DNA from 2 places in the Serratia sp. AR11 genome. Region 2 is predicted to be linked to the other one. Evidence: predicted binding sites of a transcription regulator. Region 2 holds the regulator's gene; the other holds the start of a gene.
The links. Region 2 encodes PurR, which represses purine synthesis genes. Its sites were predicted from a motif close to CANGCAAACGTTTGCNTG; they were not measured.
Positions count from the first base shown of each region.

Region 1: cvpA (colicin V production protein) is a predicted target of PurR. The motif match lies at 4,284-4,301, and genes of this name have one in related genera.

Region 1 is NZ_CM150739.1:3,794,277-3,802,176, forward strand. Features, by position in the region: gene hisQ (histidine ABC transporter permease HisQ) at 1-314, opposite strand, end outside; gene hisJ (histidine ABC transporter substrate-binding protein HisJ) at 400-1,182, opposite strand; gene ACSOSI_RS17840 (UbiX family flavin prenyltransferase) at 1,484-2,056, opposite strand; gene purF (amidophosphoribosyltransferase) at 2,187-3,704, opposite strand; gene cvpA (colicin V production protein) at 3,726-4,226, opposite strand; gene dedD (cell division protein DedD) at 4,459-5,208, opposite strand; gene folC (bifunctional tetrahydrofolate synthase/dihydrofolate synthase) at 5,209-6,471, opposite strand; gene accD (acetyl-CoA carboxylase, carboxyltransferase subunit beta) at 6,624-7,532, opposite strand; gene ACSOSI_RS17870 (DedA family protein) at 7,763-7,900, opposite strand, start outside.
Region 2 is NZ_CM150739.1:2,486,200-2,494,099, reverse strand. Features, by position in the region: gene ACSOSI_RS11905 (Grx4 family monothiol glutaredoxin) at 1-316, opposite strand, end outside; gene ACSOSI_RS11900 (C40 family peptidase) at 731-1,552, shown strand; gene sodB (superoxide dismutase [Fe]) at 1,746-2,324, shown strand; gene cydH (cytochrome bd-I oxidase subunit CydH) at 2,378-2,467, opposite strand; gene purR (HTH-type transcriptional repressor PurR) at 2,791-3,816, shown strand; gene punR (DNA-binding transcriptional activator PunR) at 3,813-4,757, opposite strand; gene punC (purine nucleoside transporter PunC) at 4,881-6,089, shown strand; gene cfa (cyclopropane fatty acyl phospholipid synthase) at 6,430-7,581, shown strand; gene ACSOSI_RS11865 (I78 family peptidase inhibitor) at 7,663-7,900, opposite strand, start outside.

The DNA.
Region 1 (7,900 bases), 1.3 Mb from region 2:
CCGTAGATAAACCCGAGGGTGATAATGCCCGCGCTGAGCGGATCAATATCGATTTGCGCGAAGCCAAGCAGTTCGGTGAGGTTGTTGAGCGCAATTTGCAGGCCGTAGAAAATCAGCAGCATCAGCACCAGATCGGGTACGCCACGGATCAGCGTGGTATAAGCGCCAAACACGGTAGAAAGCAGGCGATTTTGGGAAAGCTTGCCGCCGGCACCGATCAAACCGATGACCAGCGCCAGCAGTACGGAACTGAGGGCCAGCTCCAGCGTCACCAGAGCCCCCTCTAATATCAATTGGGAATAGCCTTGCAGCATTTACTTCACCCTGTCGTCATTGGATCCCGAACCATCGGGGCCGGCGGGCCAGCCCCGTAGTCACAACATGGAACGGTAAGCGGCATTAACCGCCGTAGACGTCAAAGTCGAAATATTTCTTCGCATACTTGTCGTAAGTGCCGTCTTTGCGCATTTCGGCAAAGGCTTTATCCAGCGCCGCCTTCAGCTCGGTATCGGTCTTGCGCAGGCCCATGCCGGTCCCCACGCCGAAGAATTTGTCATCCTTCACCGATTCACCGGCAAAAGCATAATCCTTGCCTGGAGGCTGTTTCAGGAAGCCATCGCTGCCCGCCACTTCGTCCTGGAAGGCGGCATCGATACGGCCGGATGCCAGGTCGGCATACACCAAATCCTGGTTCTGATAAGGTACGACGGTGATGCCCTTAGGCTGCCACATGGCATTGGCATAGGCTTCCTGGGTAGTCCCCTGCAGCACGCCGACGCTCTTGCCTTTCAGCGCGTCTACGGTAGGCAGCAGCTTGGAACCTTTCGGCGCGATCAGGCGGGCGTTAGCGGCATACAGCTTGTCGGTGAAGGCAATTTCCTGCTGGCGTTTTTCGGTGATCGACAGAGAAGAGATGATGGCGTCAATTTTCTTCGCCTTCAGGGAAGGGATCAGCGCGTCAAAATCGCTTTCCACAAAGGTACATTTAGTATTTATGCGTTTGCACAGCTCTTTGGCCAGATCGATATCAAAACCGACCAACTCGCCCTTGGCATTTTTGGATTCAAAGGGTGCATAGGTCGGATCGGTGCCGATCTTCAGCGTTGATGGTACTGCGGCAAATGCGCTGCTTGCCGCGCTTAAAGCCAAGACTAAAGGAAGAACCTTAACCAGCTTTTTCATAAATCACCCTCAAATTGATTTTTTGATGCCACTGCGGGCATTACTTTTCCACCAAATCAATTTGCAGTAATCGTGCCACATTTGTTGCTGTAGGCGGAGGGAACGGCTCCGGCCTTCACAAAACTGTTTCCTGGGACGATAACCGCAAAATTAAATCGGCCAGTGTTGGCCGCGCCACGGGCAATGGATAAATACCAGAGCCTTGAAACAGTGAGCGTGATGAAGTGGGATCATTATGGTGCATGCGCCGCCCTAATTCAGTGCGGTGTTGCACAAATGTGCTAAATTGGGGAGAAATTTGTTAATTGGCACCTTGCCAGCGGGCAAATAAATCTTGCGGTAATTCAATGTCAAACTGATCGACCACCCGGTTTACCGTTTGATCGATGATGTCTTCTACGCTGGCAGGACGATGATAAAACGCCGGTACCGGCGGCATGATCACCGCGCCCATTTCCGCCGCCTGGGTCATCAGACGCAGATGGCCGATATGCAACGGGGTTTCGCGCACGCACAGCACCAGCCGGCGGCGTTCTTTCAGCACCACGTCGGCGGCACGCGTCAGCAGGCCGTCACTGTAGCTATTGGCAATACCGGATAAGGTTTTGATTGAACAGGGCAAAATCACCATACCGGCCGTTTTGAACGAGCCGGAAGAAATGCTGGCACCAATATCGCGCGAGTCATGCACCACATCGGCCAGCGCCTGCACTTCACGCAGGCTGAGATCGGTTTCCAACGACAGCGTCTGTCGCGCCGCATTACTCATCACCAAATGGGTTTCCACCTCTGCGACGTCACGCAATACCTGTAGCAGGCGCACGCCGTAGATTGCGCCGCTGGCGCCGGAAATACCGATGATGAGTCGTTTCATAAAGCTGGCCTCTGCCAAGGAAAAATAGGATCAGGCAGACTTTGCCGCAATGGGGCTACATAAGCAAGTCAGGGAGGAATAATGCACCGCAGCGAACACCGCGGTGCACTGTTTTGGTCAAGAATGAAACTTAACCTTCGTTGTGCATTTCCAGATTTTCGGCTTCGGTCTGACCACGAATTTCTTTGGCGTCGTCATTACGCAGAGATTCCAGATACTCGAGGTAGCTCTGGTCGACGTCTTTGGTGACGTAGATACCGTTGAATACCGAGCATTCGAACTGGGTGATGTCCGGGTTCTCTTCGCGTACCGCTTCAATCAGATCGTCCAGGTCCTGGAAGATCAGACCATCGGCACCGATGATCTGGCGGATTTCATCCACTTCACGGCCGTGGGCGATCAGTTCGTTGGCACTCGGCATGTCGATGCCGTAGACGTTAGGGAAGCGAATTTCCGGCGCAGCGGAAGCCAGGTAAACTCGTTTCGCCCCGGCGTCACGCGCCATCTCTACGATCTGCTCTGAAGTGGTGCCGCGCACGATGGAATCATCCACCAACAGCACATTCTTGTCGCGGAACTCGGCACGGTTGGCGTTCAGCTTACGACGTACCGACTTACGGCGCGCCTGTTGGCCCGGCATAATAAAGGTACGGCCAACATAGCGGTTCTTCACAAAGCCCTGACGGTACGGCTTATCCAGGATGCGCGCGATTTCCAACGCGATATCACAGGACGTTTCCGGGATTGGGATCACCACGTCGATGTCCAAATCTTCCCACTCGCGGGCAATCTTCTCACCCAACTTCTGCCCCATACGCACGCGGGCGCTGTAGACCGAAATCTTGTCCATAAAGGAGTCTGGGCGAGCGAAGTAGACGTATTCGAACAGGCACGGGTTGGTTTTCGGGTTCTCTGCACACTGGCGAGTGAACAGTTGGCCCTTCTCGGTGATATACACCGCTTCGCCCGGCGCTACGTCGCGCAGGAATTCGAAGCCCAGCGTGTCCAGTGCGACGCTCTCGGAAGCCACCATATATTCATTGCGGCCATCTTCAAGCTGACGCTTGCCGATCACCAGCGGGCGGATACCGTTAGGGTCACGGAATGCCAGCAGACCGTGACCGATGATCATCGCTACGCAGGCGTAAGCGCCACGCAGTTGCTGATGCATGGCGGCAACGGCGGTGAAAATGTTGTCGGATTCCAGCGGATAATGTTGGAAACGATCCAGCTCACTGGCCAGTACGTTCAGCAGGATCTCGGAATCGGAGGTGGTGTTGATATGGCGGCGGCCGCTTTCAAACAGCTTTTGGCGCAGCTCATGGGCGTTGGTCAGGTTGCCGTTGTGTGCCAGCGTCAAGCCGAACGGCGAGTTTACATAAAAGGGTTGAGCCTCTGAGGCACTGGAGCTGCCAGCCGTTGGGTAGCGCACATGGCCAATACCCATGTTGCCCTGCAAGCGCTGCATATGGCGTGCCTCAAACACATCCTTCACCAGACCGTTTGCCTTACGCAGACGGAACCCATTGTGGGCATCTATGGTGACGATGCCTGCGGCATCCTGGCCACGGTGCTGAAGCACCATCAACGCATCATAAATCGACTGGTTTACCGGCATAAAACCGGCGATACCGACAATACCGCACATGTTGTCTTTTCCTCATCAGCGCTACCGCCCCGGTAAATGGGTCGGCAAGAAACTCGACGTGCTCTGCAGGTAGTCAAAGAACCACCTGATGATATAACTGAACTGGGGGATCAGCTGCGACTGTTTCCAGTCGGTACTTTGTGAGAAGCCGGTAAAGGTATCCAGGAAAAACAGTATCGCCGAAACGATCAACACGCCGCGCAGTGCGCCAAAACAGACGCCCAGCACCCGGTCGGTGCCTGATAACCCGGTTTTCTCTACCAGTGAGCTAATCACATAGTTAACAATAGCGCCTACGATCAGGGTCGCGATAAACAAGATGGCAATCGCGATGCCGTTTCGCACCAGTTCATCTTCAAAACGAGTGAAGTAGACCGCAAGGTAAGAGTAGAAATGGCTGGCAACAAAAAACGCACATCCCCATGTCACAAGTGACAATGCTTCGCGAACAAACCCTCGGATCAGGCTCACCAGAGCCGAAAATCCAATCACCGCTATAATGACGTAATCAATCCAGACCATGAACTATTCCAATGATGAATCGCCCCTGCATCCATTTCGCGGCGAATTCTAACAGAAAACGTAAACGTTTGCGTAGGGGTTTTCCTGCCCCGCTACAAATAAAAAGCGGCGATAAAAAAATTCCCAATCGCCGCGCCTACATAGGCCATTTCAGCTACGAAAGGCACATTATTTTTAATGATTATATCGGCATGACTCGATTATGGGGCACAGCATGCTGCACCCCATAAACTTAACGTACGCCGTATGGCTTCACCTGACCGCTCAAACCACTGATCGAGTTCAACGCGGACAGAGAAGACTGCAGCTTCTGTTTTGAGGCATCCGGGCCGACGTAGATCCGAGTGATCTGGCCCTGTACCGGCGTTGATGGCACGGTAAAGGCACGGTAACCGGACAGCCTGAGCGATGCCACCACCTCGTTCACCTTGGCGGCGTTCTTCAGCGCACCGAGCTGCACCACATAAGCCTGCCCTGCCGGCGCTTTCTCTTCCGCCGGTTTCTGCACGGGTGCAGGCTCAGGCTTGGGTACTGGCGTTGGCTCAGGTTTCACCACCGGCTTCGTCTCCACCGGTTTCGGTTGCGGTACCGGTTTTGGTTTCACTTCCACCGGTTTGGTTTCTACCGGTTTAGGCTTCACCTGCGGCTGCGGCGTCGGTTGTGGACGGGATTCGACCGGCGGGGTCACCAGCGTCGGCTGCTGCGTCGGTTGGCGAACTGCCTGCTGCGCTGCTGCCTCATTGGCCGCCTGCTGCTCAACCAGAGCGCCCGCGCCTTCCGGCGGCTGTGCCGGTAGCGGTTGGCTTACCGGTGGCACCACGTCGTTTTCTTCCACATCACCGGCCTTCGGCACCAATGGAATGGCGGCGAATTCGTCTTCATAATGTTTCTTTTTACCGTCCAGCAGCCCTGGCAGGATAATCACTCCCAGCGCGACCAAAATCACGGTACCGACCAATCGGTTTTGAAATTTACTTGCCACTCACACTCCCCGCTCGTCTAACGCCGCCATAACCTGTGCAACGGTGTGGAACGATCCACAGACGATCACAATATCCTGAATATCTGCGTCCTGCATAGCCTGACGCCAGGCAGTTTCGACATCGGCAAACTGCCGCGGTTCCGTCAAATATTGCGCCAACAGTTCGACGCTGGCCCCGCGCGGCCCGTCCAGCGGCGCGCAATACCACTCATCGACCTGCTCACTCAAACAGGCCAGGGTGCCGGCGATGTCTTTATCCGACAACATCCCCACCACCGCTCGCACCTTGCCGCCATTACGCGGTAAGCTCGCCAGACGCCCGGCCAGGTAACCTGCCGCGTGGGGATTATGCGCCACGTCGAGGATCAGCATCGGATCGCGTCGCACAATCTGGAAACGTCCAGGCAATGTCGCCTGCTGCAAGCCGGTAAAGATTGCCCGCTCATCAATTTCCAACGCAGAAAAATGCAGTGCAGCCAGTGCCGTCGCCGCATTGGCTAACGGCACGTTGGGCATCGGCAAATCGGTCAGCAAGGTACCGCCGCCTTGCCACTGCCAGCGTTCGCCCTGTTCGCTGAAGCTCCAGGCATCGCCGCGGCGATACAGTTGGGCACCCAGCGTTTCCGCCACCTGCCCAATGGTGGCCGGCATATCCGGTTCCCCCACCACCGCCGGTTTGCCGCTGCGGAAGATCCCAGCCTTTTCACGACCAATGCTTTCGCGATCGTTGCCCAGCCAGTCGGTATGATCCAGCGCAATGCTGGTCACCACTGCCACGCTCGGATCGACGATGTTGGTCGCATCCAGGCGGCCACCCAGCCCGACTTCCAGGATCACCACGTCAAGCTTAGCCTGTTTGAACAGTTGCAGCGCCGACAGGGTGCCAAATTCGAAGTAGGTCAGTGAAGTTTCACCCCGGCCCGCTTCAATGGCGGCGAACGAGCGGCAGTGTTCGGCCTCACTCAGTTCATCGCCCTGAATGCGCACCCGCTCGGTATAACGCACCAGGTGCGGCGAGCTGTAGACGCCAACCCGCAAACCGGCCGCCATCAGGATGGTTTCCAGGGTGCGACAGGTGGTGCCTTTGCCATTGGTACCGGCTACGGTAAATACCGTCGGTGCAGGAGTGAGTAAATCAAGATGCGCCGCAACGCGCTGTACGCGTTCCAGGCCGAGTTCGATCGCCTGGCTGTGCAGACGTTCCAGATAGAAAAGCCACGAGCTCAATGGCGACGTGGCTTGGGGAATTTGGTGGTTTTGCATGAGTCCCGTCACTGAACTTGGGTTCATTAATCCATCAGGGCACCACCCTCACCGCGGTAAAGGCGATGCTCTCCGTTATCAACCGTCATTTAGCCACAAAATGGCGGCTGAACCCCGCGCCGATGGCTACCGGCGCGGGGAACCTATTGATCTCAGGCGTCGGCCTGATTTTCCTGCTCGGACACCGGCGCGGCTTCATCGAAATGCGGCTGCGGCTGGTTGGTCAGCTTGGAAAGGATACTCGCCAGGGTCTGACGCATTTCCGGACGGCGTACGATCATGTCGATCGCGCCTTTTTCAATCAGGAACTCACTGCGCTGGAAGCCCGGCGGCAGTTTTTCACGCACCGTCTGTTCGATAACGCGTGGGCCGGCAAAGCCGATCAGCGCTTTCGGCTCGGCGATATTGATATCACCCAGCATCGCCAGACTGGCGGAAACGCCACCCATGGTCGGATCGGTCAGTACCGAAATGTACGGCAGACCACGCTCCTGCAGTTTCGCCAGTGCGGCACTGGTTTTCGCCATCTGCATCAACGACATCAGCGCTTCCTGCATACGGGCACCGCCACTGGCTGAGAAACACACCAGCGGACAGTTGTCTTCCAGCGCCTGCTCAACCGCACGCACGAAACGCGCACCGACCACGGACGACATGGAACCGCCGATAAAGGCGAATTCGAACGAAGCAGCGACAATCGGCATGCCGTACAGCGTGCCTTTCATTACTACCAGCGCGTCTTTTTCACCGGTCGCTTTCTGTGCGGCAACCAGGCGGTCTTTATACTTTTTGGAATCCTTGAACTTCAGAACGTCTTTCGGCTCCAGTTCGCTGCCCAGCTCCACTTCACTGCCTTCATCCAGCAGAGTATGCAGACGCATACGCGCAGTCATGCGCATGTGGTGGTCGCATTTTGGGCATACTTCCAGATTACGCTCCAGCTCGGCGCGGTAGAGAACCTGGCCGCAGCTATCGCATTTAGTCCAGACCCCTTCAGGAATACTTGCCTTGCGGGTTTGGGTGATGTTGCTCTTGTTAAGAATTCGTTCAATCCAGCTCATCGATGACCTTTCTGTTTGAACCTGGCAAATGCCAGTCCGCTGTTCATGCTTTAACAATCCCCCCGAAAACACCCCTAATGAAAAATGCCTGAGCAAAACGCGGCTAGCGCGCGCGAGGCACTGGTTTCAAGGTTGTTAACAGGAACAGACCATAAATGTCGCTCATTAAACCATATCGGCCCGACACTGTGGATAAAAAACTGGTCGAACCGACAGGTTAAGCGATGTTTTTACTGTTTTTGCTGGCGGGCAGCCGCGCGTTTATGGCGCCAAATTTCAATGATGCCCGGCAGAATTGAAACAATGATGATAGCCACGATCAACAGTTTCAGGTTTTCCTGCACGATCGGCAGATCGCCGAAGAGGTA
Region 2 (7,900 bases):
TCTCTGCCGTTTCTTTGATCAGCTGCTGCAATTCGCCGCGCTGATACATTTCCATGATGATATCACAGCCGCCTACCAGCTCACCGTCTACCCACAGCTGCGGGAAGGTCGGCCAGTTGGCGTATTTCGGCAACTCGGAACGGATGTCCGGGTTCTGCAGAATATCAACGTAAGCAAAGCGTTCGCCACAGGCAGACAGTGCCTGCACGGCTTGCGCCGAGAAACCGCAGTTTGGCAATTTCGGTGAACCTTTCATGTACAGCAGAATTGGGTTCTCAGTGATCTGGTGCTGAATTTTTTCAATCGTCGTCGTCATTATATTGCTTCCTCAAGCCAAATCTCATGGCTACAACATGCATCACACTGGCTATTGTAGCGGCTGGAACAGTTGCAAGAAAACGCCATCTTTTGCAAGGGCATTCCCCCGTTGTCAGTCGCGTCTCACCGGCAGGGCCTTTCCGGTCAAAACATATGCTCAGAATAACATTTTTAATCCGGCCATTTCACTAATATATTTCCTGTCAAAAAGTGCACATTAATAAATTCCCTGGCGGTCATTGTTGGTTTTTTATACATCAACAGTTTGATTTTTCGGCAAAAAAAATGCTATTAACGTTTTCTCACAATATGGATTATCATTTATGAGTTCTTCGCTGTTTTATATGGCGAAATTCGGGAATACTGTCACTCATTCGATATCTGTTCCGGGGCCAAGGTTGGTAACGTCGACATGCGTTTAATTCTTACGCTTTTTGTGCTGTTGTTTACACAGCTATTCTTTAATCTGGCGCATGCAGCGCCACAGGCACGTGTTGCCGCTGAGCAGCGCAAGAGCCACGTAAACGAAGCCCGGCCGGATGACCGCAAGAAAAAGAAAGCGGTTAAGGCCAGCAGCAAAAAAGTAAAAGTCACTACTCCGCAGAAAACCGCCAAGGTCTCCAAAGCCAAAACAGAAAAAACCGCTAAAAAGATCGTTAGCGCAAAATCGAAAAACAAAACTCATAAAATAGCCAAAATTAAAGTGACCCCGCCGAAGAAGGGCTATAAAAAAGGCTATGGGCGCCATCGTGAAACCGGTATGGCAACCGCCAAATTGGTGGCTGACGAAAAACCATTGAAGCTCAGCCCTGCGCACAAAAAACGCTACCAGCATGCCAAGCAAACCGCGATGGCCAAGCTGATGGATCAAATGGGTAAACCTTATCGCTGGGGTGGCTCCTCGCCAAGAACCGGCTTTGACTGTAGCGGTCTGATTTATTACGCCTATAAAGACATCGTTAAAATTAAAATGCCGCGTACCGCCAACGAGATGTATCACCTGCGTGACGCAGCGCCGATCAAGAAGAGTGAGCTGGAAAGCGGCGATCTGGTGTTCTTCCGCATTAACAACCGCGGCGTGGCCGACCATGTTGGGGTTTATTTGGGTAACGGCAAATTCATTCAGTCCCCGCGTACCGGTGAAGAAATCCGCATCAGCCAGCTCGATAACGACTACTGGCAAAACCACTACATCGGCGCACGCCGGGTAGTCACGCCAAAAACCATTCGATAAGCACCCTTGCGGCTGGCGCTGTCAGCCGCTCTCCCCTGATCATTTCCCCAAACCTCGTAGTCATAGCCAATCCCTTGCCCGTTCCCCCTGTAATTCATCGCGAAAATTGCTAAGCTAAATACCCACAATAAAAACAGGCCAATCTCATGCCCGTTGTTACGACGGTGGACTGGCACTGTACAAGGAGAAAGCAATGTCGTTCGAACTTCCTGCATTACCTTATGAAAAAAACGCCCTCGAACCGCACATTTCCGCAGAAACTCTGGAATACCATTATGGCAAGCATCACAACGCCTACGTGGTGAACCTGAACAATCTGCTGAAAGGCAGCAAGTTTGAAGGGTTGTCCCTCGAAGAGATCGTTAAGGCCTCTGACGGCGGCATCTTCAACAATGCGGCCCAGGTATGGAACCACACTTTCTATTGGCACTGTCTGTCGCCACAGGGCGGCGGTGAGCCTGAAGGTAAACTGGCCGTGGCGATTAATCAGGCATTTGGTTCTTTCGCCGAATTTAAACAGCAATTCAGCGACGCCGCAGTGAAAAACTTTGGCGCAGGCTGGACCTGGTTGGTGAAAAAACCGGAGGGTTCGCTGGCGATTGTTAACACCTCGAACGCAGCGACACCGCTAACCGGTGATGATAAACCGCTGCTGACCGTCGACGTTTGGGAACACGCCTATTACATCGATTACCGCAACGCACGACCTGCCTACCTGGAAAACTTCTGGGCACTGGTTAACTGGGCATTTGTGGAAAAGAACCTGGCGTAACGCGGGGAAAAACAATCAGGCGCAGCGGGCTGCGCCTGTTTTACTTGAGGGGATCAGTTCAAAGCAGCGGTGAAGCTGAAAGCAATAATCACGGCCAGTGCACAAACGGTGGTGAACAGTGACATTTTCAGATCGGTATCCATTACAACTCCTTTTCAGATTGGGTTTCCCAAGGGTAAAAGGCACACAATTAATGCGTCAAACCATTTTCACACAGTTGAACAATAAAATCTTGTTATCATTTCCCGGTTTATTATACCGATTACCTCTTCCACTTTGGCTCAATATGGGACAAAATTCGCAGTTCACAACTGTGTACCGGCAAAATGCCCCTCCTGATCAAGCGCTGACGACTTCAACACACTAAAAACTCAGTTTTCGCTTCTTTGGAGAAGGATCTACGCAGGCAAACGATTAACATCACACTTACATACTGCAACATGTGAGTTCAGGAGTCATTCTTTACATGGCAACGATTAAAGATGTGGCCAAACGCGCTGGCGTTTCCACCACCACCGTTTCGCACGTCATCAATAAGACTCGTTTCGTCGCCGAAGAGACAAAAGCGGCCGTTGGCGCTGCGATTAAAGAGCTGCATTACTCACCCAGCGCCGTAGCGCGCAGCCTGAAGGTCAATCACACCAAATCGATTGGCCTGCTGGCCACCTCCAGCGAAGCCCCCTACTTTGCCGAAGTGATCGAGGCGGTAGAAAACAGCTGCTACAGCAAAGGCTATACGCTGATTTTATGTAACTCGCACAACAATCTGGACAAACAGCGGGCCTATCTGGCGATGCTGGCGCAAAAGCGTGTCGATGGCCTGCTGGTGATGTGTTCGGAATATCCAGACCAATTGCTCGGCATGCTGGAAGACTACCGCAACATCCCAATGGTCGTGATGGACTGGGGCGCGGCCCGCGGTGATTTTACCGATAGCATCATTGATAACGCCTTCGCAGGCGGCTATCTGGCCGGGCGGTATCTGATTGAACGCGGTCACCGCGATATCGGAGCCATTCCAGGCCAACTGTCGCGCAATACCGGTGGCGGCCGCCATCAGGGCTTTTTAAAAGCCATGGAAGAAGCCAATATTGAAGTACGTGACGAGTGGATTGTTCAGGGTGACTTTGAGCCGGAATCCGGCTACAAGGCCATGCACCAGATCCTGTCGCAAAAACATCGCCCGACCGCGGTATTCTGCGGCGGCGACATCATGGCGATGGGCGCGATCTGCGCCGCCGACGAACTTGGGCTGCGGGTGCCACAAGACATTTCGGTGATTGGCTACGATAACGTGCGTAACGCCCGCTATTTCACCCCGGCACTGACCACCATTCATCAACCCAAAGAGCGTTTGGGTGAAATGGCGTTCACCATGTTGCTGGACCGTATTATCAGCAAGCGTGAAGAGTCGCAGGTGATTGAAGTGCATCCGAAACTGATTGAGCGTCGTTCGGTCGCTGACGGCCCATTCATCGATTACCGCCGCTAATTGCTAATGCCGGAGGCCGCTGTGGTTTCCGGCACCACTTCGCTTAGCCATTCCTGATTCAGCGTTTCACTGTCCCCCAGGTAATCCAACAGCCAGGCCATCGCCGGTGATGGCGTATTCTGCTGCCAGGTCAGACAACAGGGGCTGGCCGGAAACGGCTGCTGCAGCTGCAACGCTACCAGTTCCCCACGCTGCACCAATGGCAAGGCCTGATGCGCCGGCATCATGCCAACGCACAGGCCGGCACACAGACAATCCAGCGCCGAGGCCCAGTCCGGCACCACCAGCCGCCGTTGGTTGTCCAGTGTCCAGGTGACCCGCTTGGGCAGGTTGCGCGAGGTATCTTCCAGACACAGCGACGGGAAAGGCCGCAGTTGCTCATCTTTCAACAGGCCATCCATCATCGCCAGCGGATGCTGCGGACTAACCACGCACAGCCAGCGCATGTCGCCCATATCGCGAAAGGCAAACCCGCCGCCGACCGGCACCGCACGCGTCGCCCCAATCGCCATATCAGCACGCCCGTCCACCAGCGCATCCCAGACGCCGTTAAACACCTCAGGTTGAACCATCAGTTCTACGTCGGGGAAATGGCGATAGAAGTCCAGTACCAGTTGGCGGCAGCGCTGGGGTTTAACAATGATGTCTACCGCAATTTTCAGTTGGCCACGCCAACCGTTAGCCACCTGCTGACACTGGCGGCGGGTGTCGAGCATTTTTTTGATGACACTGCGTGCCTCCTGCACAAACACCACGCCGGCCGGGGTCAGTTCCACGTCACGATGACGCCGTTCAAACAGCGGAACCGCCAGCCATTGTTCCAATTGCCGCACGGTATAACTGACCGCCGAGGGCACTCGGTGCAGCTCATGCGCCGCTGCGCTGAAGCTGCCGGTGCGGGCGACCGCATCTACCACATCGAGAGAATATTCAGACCACATAACCTTGCCTTCAATTTTTTTAACAGCACCTCGCAAATATTACCGTTTCACAAGCAGAGATCCAGCCGGATACACTTGCCGGCGCTAAAAACCTGCGACAATAAAATATTAATGAGAAATACCATGCGAAATTCCTTTGGTTTTATGTTCTATCTTGCCGGCCTGAGTATGCTGGGTTACCTGGCCACCGACATGTACCTGCCCGCCTTTGGCATAATGCAGCAAGACCTGCAAATTTCCGCCGGGGCGATCAGCGCCAGCCTGAGTATCTTCCTGGCCGGCTTCGCCTTTGCTCAATTGCTCTGGGGGCCACTTTCCGACCGCCTCGGCCGTAAACCGGTGTTGCTGATTGGCCTGGCGCTGTTTGCCCTGGGTTGCCTTGGCATGCTGTGGGTACAAAATGCCGTTCAACTGTGGTCACTGCGTTTCATCCAGGCCATTGGCGTCTGTTCCGCCGCCGTTACCTGGCAGGCACTGGTGATTGACCGCTACCGTGAAGGCAAGGCCAACCGGGTCTTCGCTACCATTATGCCGTTGGTGGCACTTTCACCAGCGCTGGCGCCGTTGGTCGGTGCCTGGCTGTTGAACCACATGGGCTGGCGTGCCATTTTTGCCGTGCTGCTGGGCATTACCGTCATTCTCCTGCTGCCGACTCTGCTGTTGAAAGAAAACGCTAAACCCTTGCCTTCCGCAGAAAAGAAAAACAGCCTGACCTTCTGGCAACTGCTTAAATCCCCGGTGTTCAGCGGCAGCGTTACCATCTTTGCCGCCTGCTCAGCCGGCTTCTTCGCCTGGCTGACCGGTTCACCCTTTATTCTTGGCGATATGGGGTACAGCCCAAATGATATCGGCCTGAGCTATGTGCCGCAGACCCTGGCCTTCCTGTTAGGGGGTTATGGCTGCCGCACCGCGTTAAATCGCATTAATGGCAACACCTTACTGCCGTGGCTGCTGGTAGCTTATGGCATCAGCATGGTGGCGTTATATCTGGTTGCCACGCTGACCGAACCAACGCTCACCACGCTGCTGATCCCGTTCTGCGTGATGGCGCTGGTCAACGGTGCCAGCTACCCAATCGTAGTGGCGAATGCGTTAACCCCGTTCCCGGAAGGCACAGGCAAAGCCGCAGCGCTGCAAAACACCCTGCAGTTGGGGCTGTGTTTTGTCGCCAGCATGCTGGTATCGGCCTTTATCGAACAGCCGCTGTTGGCAACGGTGACGGTGATGGTTTCTACGGTAGTATTAGCCGCATTGGGCTATATGCTGCAACGGGGAAAAGTGATGGATGAACAGCAGGCGACGCGACAGGAACATGCTAACTCTGCGTCATAATTGTATGTATTAATAATCACTTAAAGAATATTTTTGCCGAGTGCGATTTACAGTTGAGTAAGCGCCTCGGCAAGCCTATACTCAAAACGACCTTTTAAAATAACACTTTTATAATTTCTTTATCACAAATTGCTGTTGTGTACGCGTATGGCGTCACACTTTTTTAAGGATTGTCTTTCCAGCGTTTCTTGCGCAGGAACCTTCTTAAAATTTTCCTCTGTTCATAGTCGGATATCAGACGCCACGGGACTTTTTACCGTAGGTAAACGTATGCACCCGCAGAATTTGTCTAAGCTATTTTTTGGCGGGTCATAAGTCAGAAGAAGGTGATGGAGAAGCTATGAGTTCATCGTGTATAGAAGATGTGAGCATCCAGGACAACCCATGGTACCGTATCGCTCATGAAATGCTCAGCATGGCCGGTATTGAAATAAACGGCTCGCGCCCATTCGATATTCAGGTTAAAAACCCCAATTTTTTTAAACGCGTGCTGCAAGAAGGCTCTCTGGGCCTGGGTGAAAGTTATATGGACGGCTGGTGGGAATGTGAACGGCTGGATATATTCTTTCAACACGTGGTCCGTGCCGGTCTGGAAAAGAAACTCCCCCACCATCTTAAAGATACTTTGCGTATTGCCGCCGCGCGACTCACCAATTTGCAATCGAAGAAACGCGCCTGGATAGTCGGGAAAGAACATTACGATCTGGGGAACGATCTGTTTACGCAGATGCTCGATCCGCATATGCAATATTCCTGCGCCTACTGGAAAGAAGCCACTACGCTGGAAGAAGCGCAAGAAGCCAAGCTGCGGATGATTTGCGAAAAGCTGCAGTTGCAGCCGGGTATGAACCTGCTGGATATTGGCTGCGGCTGGGGCGGACTTTCCGCCTATGCGGCGAAAAATTATGGTGTTTCGGTGGTGGGCGTGACCATTTCCGCCGAACAGCAAAAACTGGCGCAGGAGCACTGTGCCGGGCTGGATGTCGAAATCCGCTTGCAAGACTACCGCGATTTACACCTGCAGTTTGACCGTATTGTTTCAGTCGGCATGTTCGAGCACGTCGGTCCGAAAAATTACCACACCTACTTTAAAGTGGTGGAACGTAATTTAAAACCGGACGGTCTGTTCCTGCTGCACACCATTGGCTCGAATCGGACAGATATGAATGTTGACCCGTGGATCAACAAATATATCTTCCCGAATGGCTGCCTGCCATCGGTCTCGCATATTGCCCAGGCCAGTGAGGGGCATTTCGTGATGGAAGATTGGCATAATATTGGCGCCGATTATGATCGCACCCTAATGGCCTGGTATGAACGCTTCAAACAGGCATGGCCACTGCTTGCCCAGCGTTATTCAGATCGTTTCGAACGCATGTTCAGCTATTACCTGAACGCCTGCGCCGGCGCCTTTCGCGCACGTGATATTCAACTATGGCAGGTGGTATTCAGCCCTAAAGGGGTTGAAGGCGGTATACGCGTAACGCGATAATCGCGACGACATGCAATAAAAGAACCCCGGCTAGCTTGCACTGACCGGGGTTCTTTTTATGTATTGACCAGCGCGGGTATATCAGCCGCAATACACGCGGATGATCTTATCATCGCTGTCACCGAGGAAGTTCAGGCGACGCAGGTTAAAGTCCATCGTGACCGCAGAGTTATACGGAATAGCGCGCACTTGCGACTCAATCTGCACGCCTTCCAGCGCTGACATCGGTTTACCGACATAGCTCTGATATTGCGCCGCGCCACAGGTATCATTCTCTGTATCCACTGCGGTATTGGCCGCGCCCTGCTCAGGCGAGCTG